3 regions of the Cytobacillus sp. T106 genome follow, and region 3 is predicted to be linked to each of the others. Evidence: predicted binding sites of a transcription regulator. Region 3 holds the regulator's gene; each other region holds the start of a gene.
What was found. Region 3 encodes LexA, which represses DNA repair genes until DNA is damaged. Its sites were predicted from a motif close to CGAACATATGTTCG; they were not measured.
Positions count from the first base shown of each region.

Region 1 (4,261 bases), on a different contig from region 3:
ACTGATGGTCGATCCTTTTGGGACACTTATCCCAATCATGCTTGATAATGGTAAGCATGGCTTAAAGGGTGTGCAGCAAATCAGCGGGGCGTATCACGCTGATTCGATAGCATTTGCTGAATCCTCATGGATATATGAAAATGGCAGCTGGAAATTGCTTGAAACCAAGCTGTATGAGACAGGCAGGGGGCATAAAAAGAGATAGGCTTTTGTCACCCTTGTGAGACTAACTTCATATGTTATAGCAAGAATAACTTCTTTCCGAAGGGAGAGCAGCTTGCTATGAGTCAATTTAATCCTCAGAAACTAAGTGTCAGGTATCTGGCTCCGGCAACAGAGCAGAAGCCTGTCGATGCTAGGAAATATACACTTACACATTCAGATCAGACTGGTGAACTGTTTCTTAGCATCGGTTGCGTTTATGATTACAGCAGCGTAAATAAAAAATTCAGGGATGAAGTTCTGGCTGAGTGGCTGCCGCAGATGGGGCAATATGTTCTTAAGGCAGCAGTATATGTGAGCGGGGGAGAGTTTGACGAAAAAACTTCGAAGATGCGGTATATGATATTCCAGCGGGAAATGGATTTAGCGCTGAAAGCAATCATTTACGGAGACAGGAGCTTTTTCACAAGCTATCCATGGCTGCTGGATTCACCAATTTATGTGCAGTTTGAGTCCGTATTTCCGCAGTTCAGCAAGATCATTTACTATGGAACGCCAAGGCAGTATTTAAATAGTTTACAGCAGCCGGTTATCTGAAAAATGACACGGGAACAAGCTCCAGGCATTGACCGGGGCTTGTTTTGCATATACGGAGGCAGAGCATGGGATTGAGTGGAATATAAAAATATTATGTAAACTAATTGAGTTTTCCGAGAAGCGTTGCTTTAAAAAGAACCAGCTAAATAAGTTCATAAATCAAGAGAAACCAATAATGAGGAATAAATATATAACATATCAATAAAAGCTGCTGTAAGCATCCAGAAGCCCATCTGTGAGATTGTAAGTATGCTGGAAGCCAGCAGCAGAAAGATTGAGATTGAATAATATATTAGATTAAATCAGAGTGAATCTGGAATTCATAAATTAATAAGCAAGAGATTTAAAAAAATATTAATCACTGCAATTTGGCCAAAAACACATTTAGAGTCAATTTCCTGTAAAATTTCTATTTCGTCTCACTATCTTAAGTATACTTAACTATTGAGACCTGATATTCGTTCGTTTATATGACTTCCTATAATATATATTATGTTCGGGGCGTAGTTTTAACAAACAGGACAGCTTAAGCTGCCTACTCTATCCTGTGCTTATAACCGCTGTCTTTTGCTGACTTTATATCAATGTATCCTGCGCTGTACTCAATCACATCATTGATAAAAACATCATGTTTCTTGGCGAAGGTTTTTACCTGTTCAATCAGGCTGCTGTCATATGTAGTTTTGTACTGGATTCTGTCTTTAGGCCGATTTTTCTTATTGAAATCAATATAATCCTGCTCAAGGACTTTTTCGAGTCCTGTTTCGAGTAAATAATTCACATGGGTATCATGTTCATAAGCCAGTTCATTCAGGTTTTCAATCAACGCTTTGCTGATATTAGTCCTGAATTTTACCCTTGATTCATCTGTTCTTTGAATCAGTTTTCCGTCAACCTTTTTCCACATATTCATTCACCTTCCTGATAAGAAACTCTATATCAATCATTATAGCATGTGCTGTTTTTAGCGAAAAGAACATATGTTCTATGTCAGTAAAATTGTTCACTTTGTCATCTTTCTTCCATTTTTTAAGCCCTTTATATAAATTTCCTGTCAGATTTCCTCCCAAACCGAATGCTTTTTTATCCCTATCACTCCAATAATATATAAAATACCTTAAATTGGAGTGATTCTGTTGACGAACCTTTATTTTATGGAAAATGCAGTAGAGGCTGCTTTGGAGAATGCTGCTGCCCATCTGGGAGGTCCTTTTGGAGCGGTTGTTGTGAAGGATGGTACGGTGATCGGCACAGGCACAAACCGGGTCACTTCGCTTAATGATCCTACAGCACATGCAGAAATACAGGCGATCCGTGCTGCCTGCCTGCATCTTCAGGATTTCCAGCTGAGCGGCTGTGAAATCTATACCAGCTGTGAGCCATGCCCAATGTGCTTTGGCGCTATCTACTGGGCTCGCCCAAAAGCAGTATATTTTGCCTGTACAAAAGAAGATGCAGCCGCTGCAGGATTTGATGATCAGTTTATTTATGAGCAGCTCTCCCTCCCGCTTGAACAGCGCAGCATAGAAATGCGGCAGGTTAAAATGGATGAAGCTTTAATGCCGTTTAAATTGTGGGAGAAGTCTTTTTCTAAGATTGATTATTGAGATATAAAGTACTTCCTTTTTAGGAGGATAAAAATGATAAAAGAACGATTGATACGCCGGATTGCAGTGGCTGCCGGCAGAGAGCCAGCTGACTTGGTCATTAAAAATGGAAAGATCATAGATGTTTTTAACGGTGAGGTCATTTATGGGGATATTGCCATTGCAGACGGGTATATCGCGGGCATTGGCGAGTATGAGGGCCATAAGATTGCCGATGCAAAAGGAAGCTATATTTCTCCTGGATTCATTGACGGCCATGTCCATATTGAATCCTCCCTTCTGACCCCCGGGGAATTTGCCAGGGTGCTGCTGACTCATGGTGTGACTGCTGCTGTGGCAGACCCGCATGAAATTGCGAATGTATCAGGCATTTCCGGTCTGCAGTACATGCTGGATGCTTCTGAAGGACTGCCTTTTGATTTTTATTTTATGCTGCCTTCCTCAGTTCCTGCTGCTGATTTTGAATATGCCGGTGCAAGGCTGGATTCTCTTGATCTAAAGCCATTCTTTAGCCATCCCAGAGTTCTTGGGCTTGGAGAAGTCATGAACTACCCTGCTGTATTGAATGCACATACTGACATGATCGAGAAAATCATTGCAGCAGAATCTGCCGGGAAAAAAATCGATGGCCATGCTGCAGGCTTAGGCGCATCCGGGTTAAATGTGTATAGTGCTGCGGGCATCCGCACCGATCATGAAGCAATAACCGCTGAAGAAGCAAAGGAAAGATTGCGTAAAGGGATGTATTTGATGATCCGCGAAGGAACTGCAGCAAAGGATCTTGAGAAACTGCTGCCTGCAGTCAATCAGCAGAACAGCCGCAGATGTCTGTTTGTCACAGATGACAAGCATTTGGATGACCTGCTTGAGGAAGGAAGCATTGACCACCATATCAGGCTGGCAGTGAAGTCAGGCCTCCCTCCTATAACTGCCATTCAAATGGCGACCCTGAATGCAGCAGAGTGTTTTGGTTTGAAGGATCAGGGAGCGCTGGCCCCTGGGTATAAAGCTGATATGGTTTTCCTTGAATCGCTTGAAGAGCTGATCATTGAGCGGGTATTTAAAGAAGGCGTTGAAGTCGTTTCCGCTGGTAAACTTTTGCCAAAAGGCTGTTTTAGAGGCGTGCCTCCTGCTGCTATGCTCAAAAATACGGTTAAAATAAGCATTACCCGCCAGGAAGATTTAAAAATCAGAATGACAGGAAATAAAGCCAACGTCATAGAGATTATCCCTGGAAGCCTGGTTACCAGGCATATAATTGAGGAAATTGATCTGGACAGCCAAAACAGCTTTCTTCCCTCCACATCAAGGGATCTTTTGAACCTGGCCGTCATTGAACGCCACCGTGCAGCTGGGCATATCGGATTGGGAATTGTTAAAGGGCTCGGCCTTCAATCCGGAGCGATTGCCTCTACGGTAGCCCATGATTCACACAACCACATCATTGCAGGCACAAATGATAAAGATATGTTAGCTGCTCTAAGGGCTCTGGAGGATATGCAGGGCGGCCTTGCTGTCATTAAGGAAGGCGAAATGCTTGCCTCGCTGAAGCTGCCTGTTTCGGGACTTATGTCCGATCAGTCTTATGAAGAAGCAGCGTCTATGCTGGCAGACGTCAATAACGCCCTGAAACATCTAGGTGCAAATAAAGATGTTAACCCTTTTTTGGCATTATCCTTCCTGGCTCTTCCTGTTATCCCGGAAATTAAATTAACTGCCTCCGGATTATTCAGTGTTTCTCAATCTGCTTTTATTCCAATTGAAGCAAACCACAAGCCGGGATTGACTTTTTAATGCGGTAAATGATTTTCAAAATGAAAAGCTGGACTAAAATCCAGCTTTTGGTCGGGCGTAATTAGTTTTTAAAATTTCAAGTATGGTTTAGCAGCTTCAGT
Region 1 is NZ_JBEUMK010000022.1:22,951-27,211, forward strand. Features, by position in the region: gene ABU165_RS23270 (hypothetical protein) at 1-205, shown strand, start outside; gene ABU165_RS23275 (staygreen family protein) at 283-759, shown strand; gene ABU165_RS23280 (rRNA methyltransferase) at 1,295-1,666, opposite strand; gene ABU165_RS23285 (nucleoside deaminase) at 1,914-2,366, shown strand; gene ade (adenine deaminase) at 2,400-4,160, shown strand; gene ABU165_RS23295 (vanadium-dependent haloperoxidase) at 4,229-4,261, opposite strand, start outside.
Region 1: a site for LexA is predicted at 1,733-1,746, ahead of ABU165_RS23280 (rRNA methyltransferase). Genes of this name have one in related genera too.

Region 2 (4,261 bases), on a different contig from region 3:
ACAGTCGATCTTGGGTTCCTGCTTGTTGTTTTCTGGTCGATGGAGATTGCCGGCGACAGCCCTTCTATGGCATCGACATCAGGCTTATCCATCTGGCCGAGGAACTGGCGCGCATAGGCGGAAAGAGATTCCACATAGCGGCGCTGCCCCTCTGCATATATCGTATCAAAGGCCAAGGATGACTTCCCGGATCCGGAAAGCCCCGTCAGCACCACAAGCTTATCCCTCGGGATGGTGACATCAATATCCTTCAGGTTATGGGCCCTGGCGCCTTTTACAATCAGTTTTTCCATTGCCATCAGTTCGTCATCCTTCCGCTTTCAGCTCTAATAATAGATCACGAAGCTCGGCCGCCCGCTCGAAATTGAGCGCCTTGGCAGCTTCCTTCATTTCCTTTTCCATATTTGCGATCAGTTTGTCGCGTTCTTTCTTCGTCATTTTTGCCGGTTTGGCTGGTGCAGCATAGTCGGCCTGCTCCTCGGCAGCGTGGGTGGCACGGATCACATCGCGGATTTCCTTCTGGATTGTCTGCGGTGTGATGCCGTGCTCCTCATTATAAGCTTCCTGGATTTCCCGGCGCCTTTTCGTCTCGCTGATCGCCAGTTCCATTGAATTGGTGATCTTGTCTGCGTACATGATGACATGGCCGGAAGCATTCCGGGCCGCGCGCCCGATTGTCTGGATGAGGGACCTCTCTGAACGGAGGAAGCCCTCTTTATCTGCATCAAGTATGCTGACAAGGGAAACCTCCGGTATGTCGAGCCCCTCCCTCAGGAGATTGATCCCGATCAGTACATCATATTTTCCTAGGCGGAGCTCACGGATGATCTCAATCCGCTCCAGCGTCTTGACCTCTGAATGGAGATATTGCACCTTTATGCCGATTTCCTTCAGATAGTCGGTCAAGTCCTCTGACATTTTTTTCGTCAAGGTCGTAATGAGGACCCTCTCATTCTTCTTTACCCGATCATTGATTTCGCCAATCAGGTCATCAATCTGTCCTTCGATCGGGCGCACCTCGATCGTCGGATCAAGCAGCCCTGTCGGCCGGATGATCTGCTGGACCATTTCCGGCGTATGCTCTATTTCATATGGACCCGGGGTTGCGGAAACATATACAATCTGATTGATATGCTTTTCGAATTCCGGGAAGGTGAGCGGCCTGTTATCCATCGCGGATGGCAGCCTGAATCCATGATCCACAAGGACTGACTTCCTGGCCTGGTCCCCGTTGAACATCCCCCTGACCTGAGGGATCGTTACATGTGATTCATCGACGACCATCAGGAAATCGTCAGGGAAATAATCAAGCAGCGTATACGGCGTTGATCCGGCCGGACGGAGAGTCAGATGGCGCGAATAGTTCTCGATCCCTGAGCAGAAGCCCATTTCCCTCATCATCTCCAGGTCATAGCGCGTTCTCTGTTCCAGGCGCTGAGCCTCAAGAAGCTTGCCGTTTTCACGCATTTCCTCCAGGCGCTCTTCCAATTCCTTTTCGATATTCCCGATCGCAATTTTCATCTTTTCCTCGCGTGTTACGAAGTGGGAGGCCGGGAAGATGGCAACATGTTCGCGCTCGCCCATGATTTCTCCGGTCAGTGCATCCACCTCACGGATCCGGTCAATCTCATCACCGAAGAATTCGACCCGCATGCAATGCTCATCCCGTGAAGCCGGGAAGATTTCCACCACATCGCCGCGGACTCTGAAGGTCCCCCTCCGGAAATCAATATCGTTCCGCTCATACTGGATATCAACAAGGCGGCGCAGAAGCTGGTTCCGCTCAATTTCCATCCCTGTCCTCAAAGAGAGAACAAGCTCCTTGTATTCCTCAGGTGAACCGAGGCCGTATATGCAGGAAACACTGGCGATGATGATAACGTCCTTCCGTTCAAAAAGCGAAGAAGTTGCTGAGTGGCGCAGCTTGTCAATCTCATCATTGATGCTTGCATCTTTTTCAATGAATGTATCTGTCTGGGGCACGTATGCCTCAGGCTGGTAGTAATCATAATAACTGACAAAATACTCTACAGCATTGTTCGGGAAAAAGTCCTTGAACTCACTGTAAAGCTGGCCTGCCAGGGTTTTGTTATGGGCTATGACCAATGTAGGCTTGTTAACCTCTTTAATCACATTGGAAATGGTAAACGTCTTACCAGTACCAGTTGCACCCAGCAGGGTCTGGTGCCGCTTGCCGGAGCGGATGCCCTCGACAATCCTGCTGATGGCCTCTGGCTGATCGCCCTGCGGCGAATATTTTGAGACTAATTCAAATTGGTCCTTCACAAAAAAAGCCTCCTGTTCAAGAAGTTGATTTTAACATTTTATCTATATTTGCAGGCAGGCATACCAGTAAGCAAGAACCTTGCTTCTGTTGCCCCTGTTCTTTTAATGGTTAAGCGGTCCTGAATGCACGTGATGATTCCTGCTGAAGTTATATTATAGAAGAAAAAGGTCTGAAGCCTTGTACGAAGCTGAAAAACTCATATCCTCATTCTACCACAAAGCACATGAAAGAAACCAGGAATATGCGAACGGATATTCGTTTTTCATGAAATAGCATGTGATGAGTAAAAAGGCTCCTGCCAGGAACGGCTCGATTCCTGCCGAATAAAGGTTAATCAAACGTTTGATTAAATGGTGGACCGGCCCTTTAAAGCTGGAATATTTCCCGCGAAATATGTCGGCAGGAAATATGGATGGAGATGACAGCTGAAAGTCTTGCTTGCCAAATAAAATAACCTGCCCGATTAAAACCAGGCAGGTTTTTGAGAATCATTATAAAATCAAGCTCGCTTCTTTGCTCTTTGTTTCATAATCTGCGCATACCAGAAACCGGCAGTCAAAGAAAAGGCATCAACAACAATAAGCCCCCAGCTGTCTGTATAGCCCTTGTAGACGGAGGCGGCAATCAGGGCGACTGTCAGAATGAGCCCGATTACATGATTATACGTCACCCTCGTAAAGAACATGACAAGCAGTCCGGGCAGCAGCAGGGCTGAAAGATACTTTAGCGCCACTTTTTCACACCTTCTTTATGATAGATTCACTATGAATTGCGGACAAGTATAACATTAGAATAGCGGTTCAAACTATATGATACAAGCAATTTCAAAAATATGCCGCTGTATTTTTTTGCTTAGGGCATTGTTGTCCATTCATCGATTTCTGTTTGCAGCTGATTATATGGACGGGCTTCGCTTAGAAAAAGGCTGTTTGCAAAATACTATCCATAATGAACGGAAAGGAGGTTTGCATAATGTCCAGAAGAAGGAGGCGCCCCCTAGTTCCAGAATCCCGTGAAGCCCTCGACACATTGAAGGCACGTGTTATGGCTAACCAGGGCTATAAGGTCGGACCGGATGCGCCGGAGGAAGTAAAATATGAGGTGGCCAGGGAAAAGGATGTTCCGCTTCAGCATGGATATAACAGCAGGCTGACATCGCGCGAGGCCGGCAAAGTCGGCGGCCCGATCGGCGGCAGCATGGTGAAGGAATTAATCCGGCTGGCCCAGGAAAGCCTCAACAAAAAGCAATAGTATAATGGAAAAATGGAGCCGCCATATAGGCAGCTCCATCCTTTATTTTTGCGCTTCTTTGTTCCTAGCGAACTCTTCTTTAATGGAAGCAAGCAGTTCAGGCTCCGTGATAAGCCGGAATGCGGTTTGTGCCAGCGCCTTTGCACCTGTGAGCAGGGCTTCATCGCCTTTTTCCGACCGTGCAGCTTCACGGAAAGGTGCAGTATGGGCAACAAGATCATCGCTGCCGATCTTGATATAAGGGTGGATCGTCGGTACCTGCTGGCTGATGTTGCCTGCATCTGTTGAACCGATTCCTTCCCTTCCTGACAGATCGACCTCTTCCCCCAGTTCCTCGATGACTTCACGGAACGCTTCATCATACGCTCTATTTAATAGAAGATTATCGACTTCATTCTGGAATGCAATTACATTCAGTTCAGCGCCTGTTCCAAGGGCGGCAGCTTCTGCCACCTTTTTCACTTTTGCTGTAACTTCATTTAGATAGGTTCTTGTCGCTGCCCGGATGAAGAAACGCGCTTTCGCATATTCCGGAATGATATTTGGTGCGTCTCCTCCATGGGTGATGATGCCATGGATTCGCACATCATCTTTCAGCTGCTGGCGCAGGGCATTGATGCCGTTGAAGAGCTGGATGACCGCATCAAGTGCATTAATTCCTTCGTGCGGTGAAGCCGCAGCATGGGCAGGCTTGCCGATATACTCAAAGTCCAGCGGATCCAC
Region 2 is NZ_JBEUMK010000002.1:692,716-696,976, reverse strand. Features, by position in the region: gene uvrA (excinuclease ABC subunit UvrA) at 1-299, opposite strand, end outside; gene uvrB (excinuclease ABC subunit UvrB) at 307-2,286, opposite strand; gene ABU165_RS07620 (CsbA family protein) at 2,787-3,020, opposite strand; gene ABU165_RS07615 (alpha/beta-type small acid-soluble spore protein) at 3,260-3,538, shown strand; gene ABU165_RS07610 (M20 family metallopeptidase) at 3,581-4,261, opposite strand, start outside.
Region 2: a site for LexA is predicted at 2,532-2,545, ahead of uvrB (excinuclease ABC subunit UvrB). Genes of this name have one in related genera too.

Region 3 (4,261 bases):
ACATCAGGAACATTCGCAGAATATGAATATAACAATGAAGTACACACTCATTATATAGTAGGATATCCCCTGCTAGGGGAAGAAGGCGAATTAATTGGCATTGGTACATTTGGGATCAAAATAAATGCTTTGGGTTTATAATTCCTGGATTAATGTAGGCTGCAGATAATCTAAATGGCCATAAACAAATAGCGCGGCCAGCTAAAAAGGGAAATGCCTTGAACAAAAGTTCAAGGTATTTCCCTTTTCTTATACTATCTCACTGCATCAAAAGCATTGATTTGCCACTTCCCGCGTACCTTTACAAACGTAACCTTTTTCTTTTCATGCTGCTTTTCGCCGTAAGGCACCGTGAATTCAAACTGGCGGATATCTTTCCTGGAATAGATCAGCTTTGCCTTAGCTTTATTCCACTGGAGCAGGCTGCCGCCATCGGCATTTGGCTGTGCCATTTTTCCTTTATACTCAATGAATCTGTATTTCTTGTAGCCTTTATCGATTGCATTTAAGGTGAAAGATTCGTTAAGGTACTTGGTCAGCTTTGCTTTCGTATTGATTTCACTGCAAAGGTAGCGATATTCTGTGCCTTTGTACTGAAAAGTCTTAATGGAGCAGGCTGTATTCTTCTTAGATGGGATATGTCCGTTCATAGCATTCCAGTGATGCACACGTGCGCTCTGCGCCAGTTCGACTGCTTTTTTGCTGCTTAAATCTCCGCTCGCGGATTTGGCCGAGGCGCCAAGGCTGAAAGTAAACAGGGCGACAGCAGCCAGCAGGATGGATAATAATTTTTTCATTTTAAAGCCTCCAATAAGTTGTAGTCACTTGCTAACCTTATATTATCGTTCCATCTCTTCAAAAGAGTTACAGAAAGGTTACCGAAATGCAGATGATTGTTTACAGTTTTCAGGCATAAAAAGAGCCTCTGCCCAATTTCCCGGGAGAGGCTTCTTACGTCTTTACTTTTGCTGTTTTAAGCATAGCTTCTGCATTTCCTCCTGTTTCATTTCTTTTCGGCCCTGATGAGGTCAAGGCTGCGGATCAGAGCTTCACCGCCAAGTCCTGCCAGCATGGACAGGAATGCTACCTTCAAGAGGGAGCTTGCATCTGATGAAAGCACAAGCAGCGCTGAGGCGAGTGAACCTAATACCATTTCCTCCAAAAAGCCTAGATAGATGAATTGCTTTGTTCTTTTCGGCATGATCAGCTTCCCGTGCTTCTTAAGATGCCCAACCGCGCCGACAAGGCCACCAATGAATATTGCGAAGACGACATGCTGCCACATTTGCCTCACACTCCTAAAGCCGGTATTTTTGGTGCGACCTTAGGTCAATCATGGTGCTGTCTCTATTATATAACAGAGCGGGAGAGGAAAGATATGCATAAATCGACTGAATTTTCAGCGCACAGCGAATGGTACATATGTACTCTTCAGGAAAAAGTAAGCAGCAAAGATGCGACTATTCTAGTGCTCACAAGGTTTTTGGGCAGAAAAAAACCCAGGCAACACATGGCCCGGGCTGAGAGAATCATATAATCAGTGGATATGGCGGTAGACGCCAATGACCTTGCCAAGAATGGAAACATTCCTGAGAATGATAGGCTCCATTGTAGAGTTTTCAGGCTGAAGCCTAATATAATCCCTTTCCTTGAAGAAACGCTTGACAGTTGCTTCATCCTCATCTGTCATTGCAACGACGATATCGCCATTGTTGGCTGACTGCTGCTGGCGGACGATGACGTAGTCTCCGTCAAGGATGCCGGCTTCAATCATACTTTCACCCATGATTTCAAGCATGAAGACCTGTTCGGCTGCCGGTGCCATGCTTTCAGGAAGCGGGAAGAACTCTTCTACATTTTCAATCGCAGTGATCGGCTGTCCTGCTGTAACCTTCCCGAGGATAGGAACGTTGACGACATTATTCCTTGGAATATGAGATGTTTCATCAAGCTCCAGGATTTCAATTGCACGCGGCTTTGTCGGATCCCTTCTGATCATCCCTTTGCTTTCGAGGCGGGCAAGATGCCCATGCACAGTCGAGCTGGAGGCCAGGCCGACTGCTTCCCCAATTTCCCTGACTGAAGGGGGATAGCCCTTCGCTTTCACTTCTTCCTTGATAAATTCGAGTATATCCTGCTGCCTTTTTGATATTTTAGCCATGTATTCGCACCCCGTATGGTTATTATTGATTAAATTATAGCATGTACCCGGAACAGATACAAACATAAGTTCGAATTTTTGTTGACGGAAAACACATGTTCGGTTTATAATAAATTTAACGAAATGCGAACATATATTCTGACAGTGGGGTGTCTTGTATGAAAAAATTGTGGAATCAATACTCATATGCTATTATACTTATCGTTTTAAGCTTTGGGGCGGCTTTGCTGCTTACCGGATACGACAAAATTTTCGGTGAAGAAGACTACATAAAGGTGACGGTTGATGAAGGAGATACATTATGGGGGCTGTCTCAGCAATTTTCGGACAAGCATAAGCTGTCTGCAGAAGACTTTGTAATGTGGGTGGAAGAGGAGAATGGAATCGCCGGCAGTGCAATCCAAGCGGGGGAGCAGATTATGATCCCGGTTAAAGCAGACAGCCATACAAGGCAGCTGCAGGATGATCTGCAGAACTTTGCGGGTGAATGACATAAAGGAGCATATATGAAAGCAGTAATCTATTGCAGGGTATCGACAACAAAAGAAGCGCAGGAAACATCCCTGGAGAGGCAGGAGGAGGAACTGACTGCGCTTGCCGGGGAAAAAGGCTTTGAAGTAGCCGCGATCATCAGGGAACAGGCAAGCGGGTATGACCTGGAGAGGGACGGTGTACTCGAGCTTCTTGATCTTATAAAGGATGAAGGCATCAAAGCGGTCCTTATCCAGGATGAAACGAGGCTCGGAAGGGGCAATGCCAAAATCGCCCTGCTTCACTTCATATATAAAGAGGGCGCTGTGCTCTACAGCATTTCCCACAATGGTGAGCTGCAGCTTTCCGAATCAGATTCCATGGTTCTTAATATCGTCTCGATGGTGGAAGAATATCAGCGCAAGCTGCATAATATCAAGATCAAAAGAGGCATGAAAAGGGCAGTGGACAAAGGATTCAGGCCAGAGAAGAACCTGAAGAATCTGGGGGAGCACTCTGGAAGGGAACGGATCGAGGTTCCAATAGAAGAAATTGTCCGCCTGAGAGCCAGCAGGCTGACATTTTCGGAGATCGCGGCAACTCTCAGGGGCTTCGGCTATCCCATTTCCAAGGCGACAGTGCACAGGCGCTATCAGGAATACATAGATGCACAGGAAGAGTAAGAGTGTTTGCCTTGGCAAACGCTTTTTTTTATAGTAACATTTGATGTATTCTCCGGCCGTTTAGACCAGGGCCCTAAGGGGAAGACGACTAGAGAAAGCCAAATGAAATGAATGAAAAAGGAGCGTTATTATGCTGCCTAAAGATAAAATGGCCAGAATCAATGAGCTGGCAAACAAAGCTAAGACCGCAGGGCTGACGAATGAAGAGGCAAAGGAACAGACAAAGCTTCGCAGCGAGTATCTGCAGACATTCCGTTCCAATATGCTCACAACCTTAAAAGGTGTAACCATCATGGATCCAAAGGGGAATGACGTTACACCGAAAAAGATAAAAAAGCTGCGTGAGGACGAGAAGAAGCGCCTTCATTAATGCATCAGGCCAAAAAGGAATACAAAATCTGTGTTCCTTTTTGGATTTATTTTTTGGTTCTCTTTTACATACAGGTTTCCAAAATGCACAAGATATACAGAAGCTTCTCAGTTGTGTAAAATAAAGAGCCGCTATAAAATTAATTGAGCAGGATTTTTTTAAAGAGAGGATGTAGTATATGTTTGAATCTATCGATGATTTGTCCATAAGCTCGATCAGAACTCTATCTATCGATGCTATTGAAAAAGCAAATTCCGGCCACCCTGGCATGCCTATGGGGGCAGCTCCTATGGCGTACACACTCTGGAGCCGTTTCATGAACCATAACCCGGCAAACCCTGAGTGGTTTAACCGTGACCGTTTTGTCTTATCTGCAGGACATGGTTCCATGCTTCTATACAGTCTGCTCCATTTATCAGGCTATGGTCTCACAATCGATGACCTGAAAGAATTCCGCCAATGGGGAAGCAAGACTCCCGGACACCCTGAATACAAACATACAAAGGGCGTTGACGCGACAACTGGTCCGCTTGGACAGGGAATCTCAATGGCAGTCGGCATGGCTATGGCTGAGCG
Region 3 is NZ_JBEUMK010000003.1:127,659-131,919, reverse strand. Features, by position in the region: gene ABU165_RS08330 (helix-turn-helix domain-containing protein) at 1-141, shown strand, start outside; gene ABU165_RS08325 (IseA DL-endopeptidase inhibitor family protein) at 255-797, opposite strand; gene ABU165_RS08320 (DUF4257 domain-containing protein) at 1,004-1,285, opposite strand; gene lexA (transcriptional repressor LexA) at 1,538-2,161, opposite strand; gene yneA (cell division suppressor protein YneA) at 2,320-2,652, shown strand; gene ABU165_RS08305 (YneB family resolvase-like protein) at 2,668-3,315, shown strand; gene ABU165_RS08300 (DUF896 domain-containing protein) at 3,446-3,685, shown strand; gene tkt (transketolase) at 3,864-4,261, shown strand, end outside.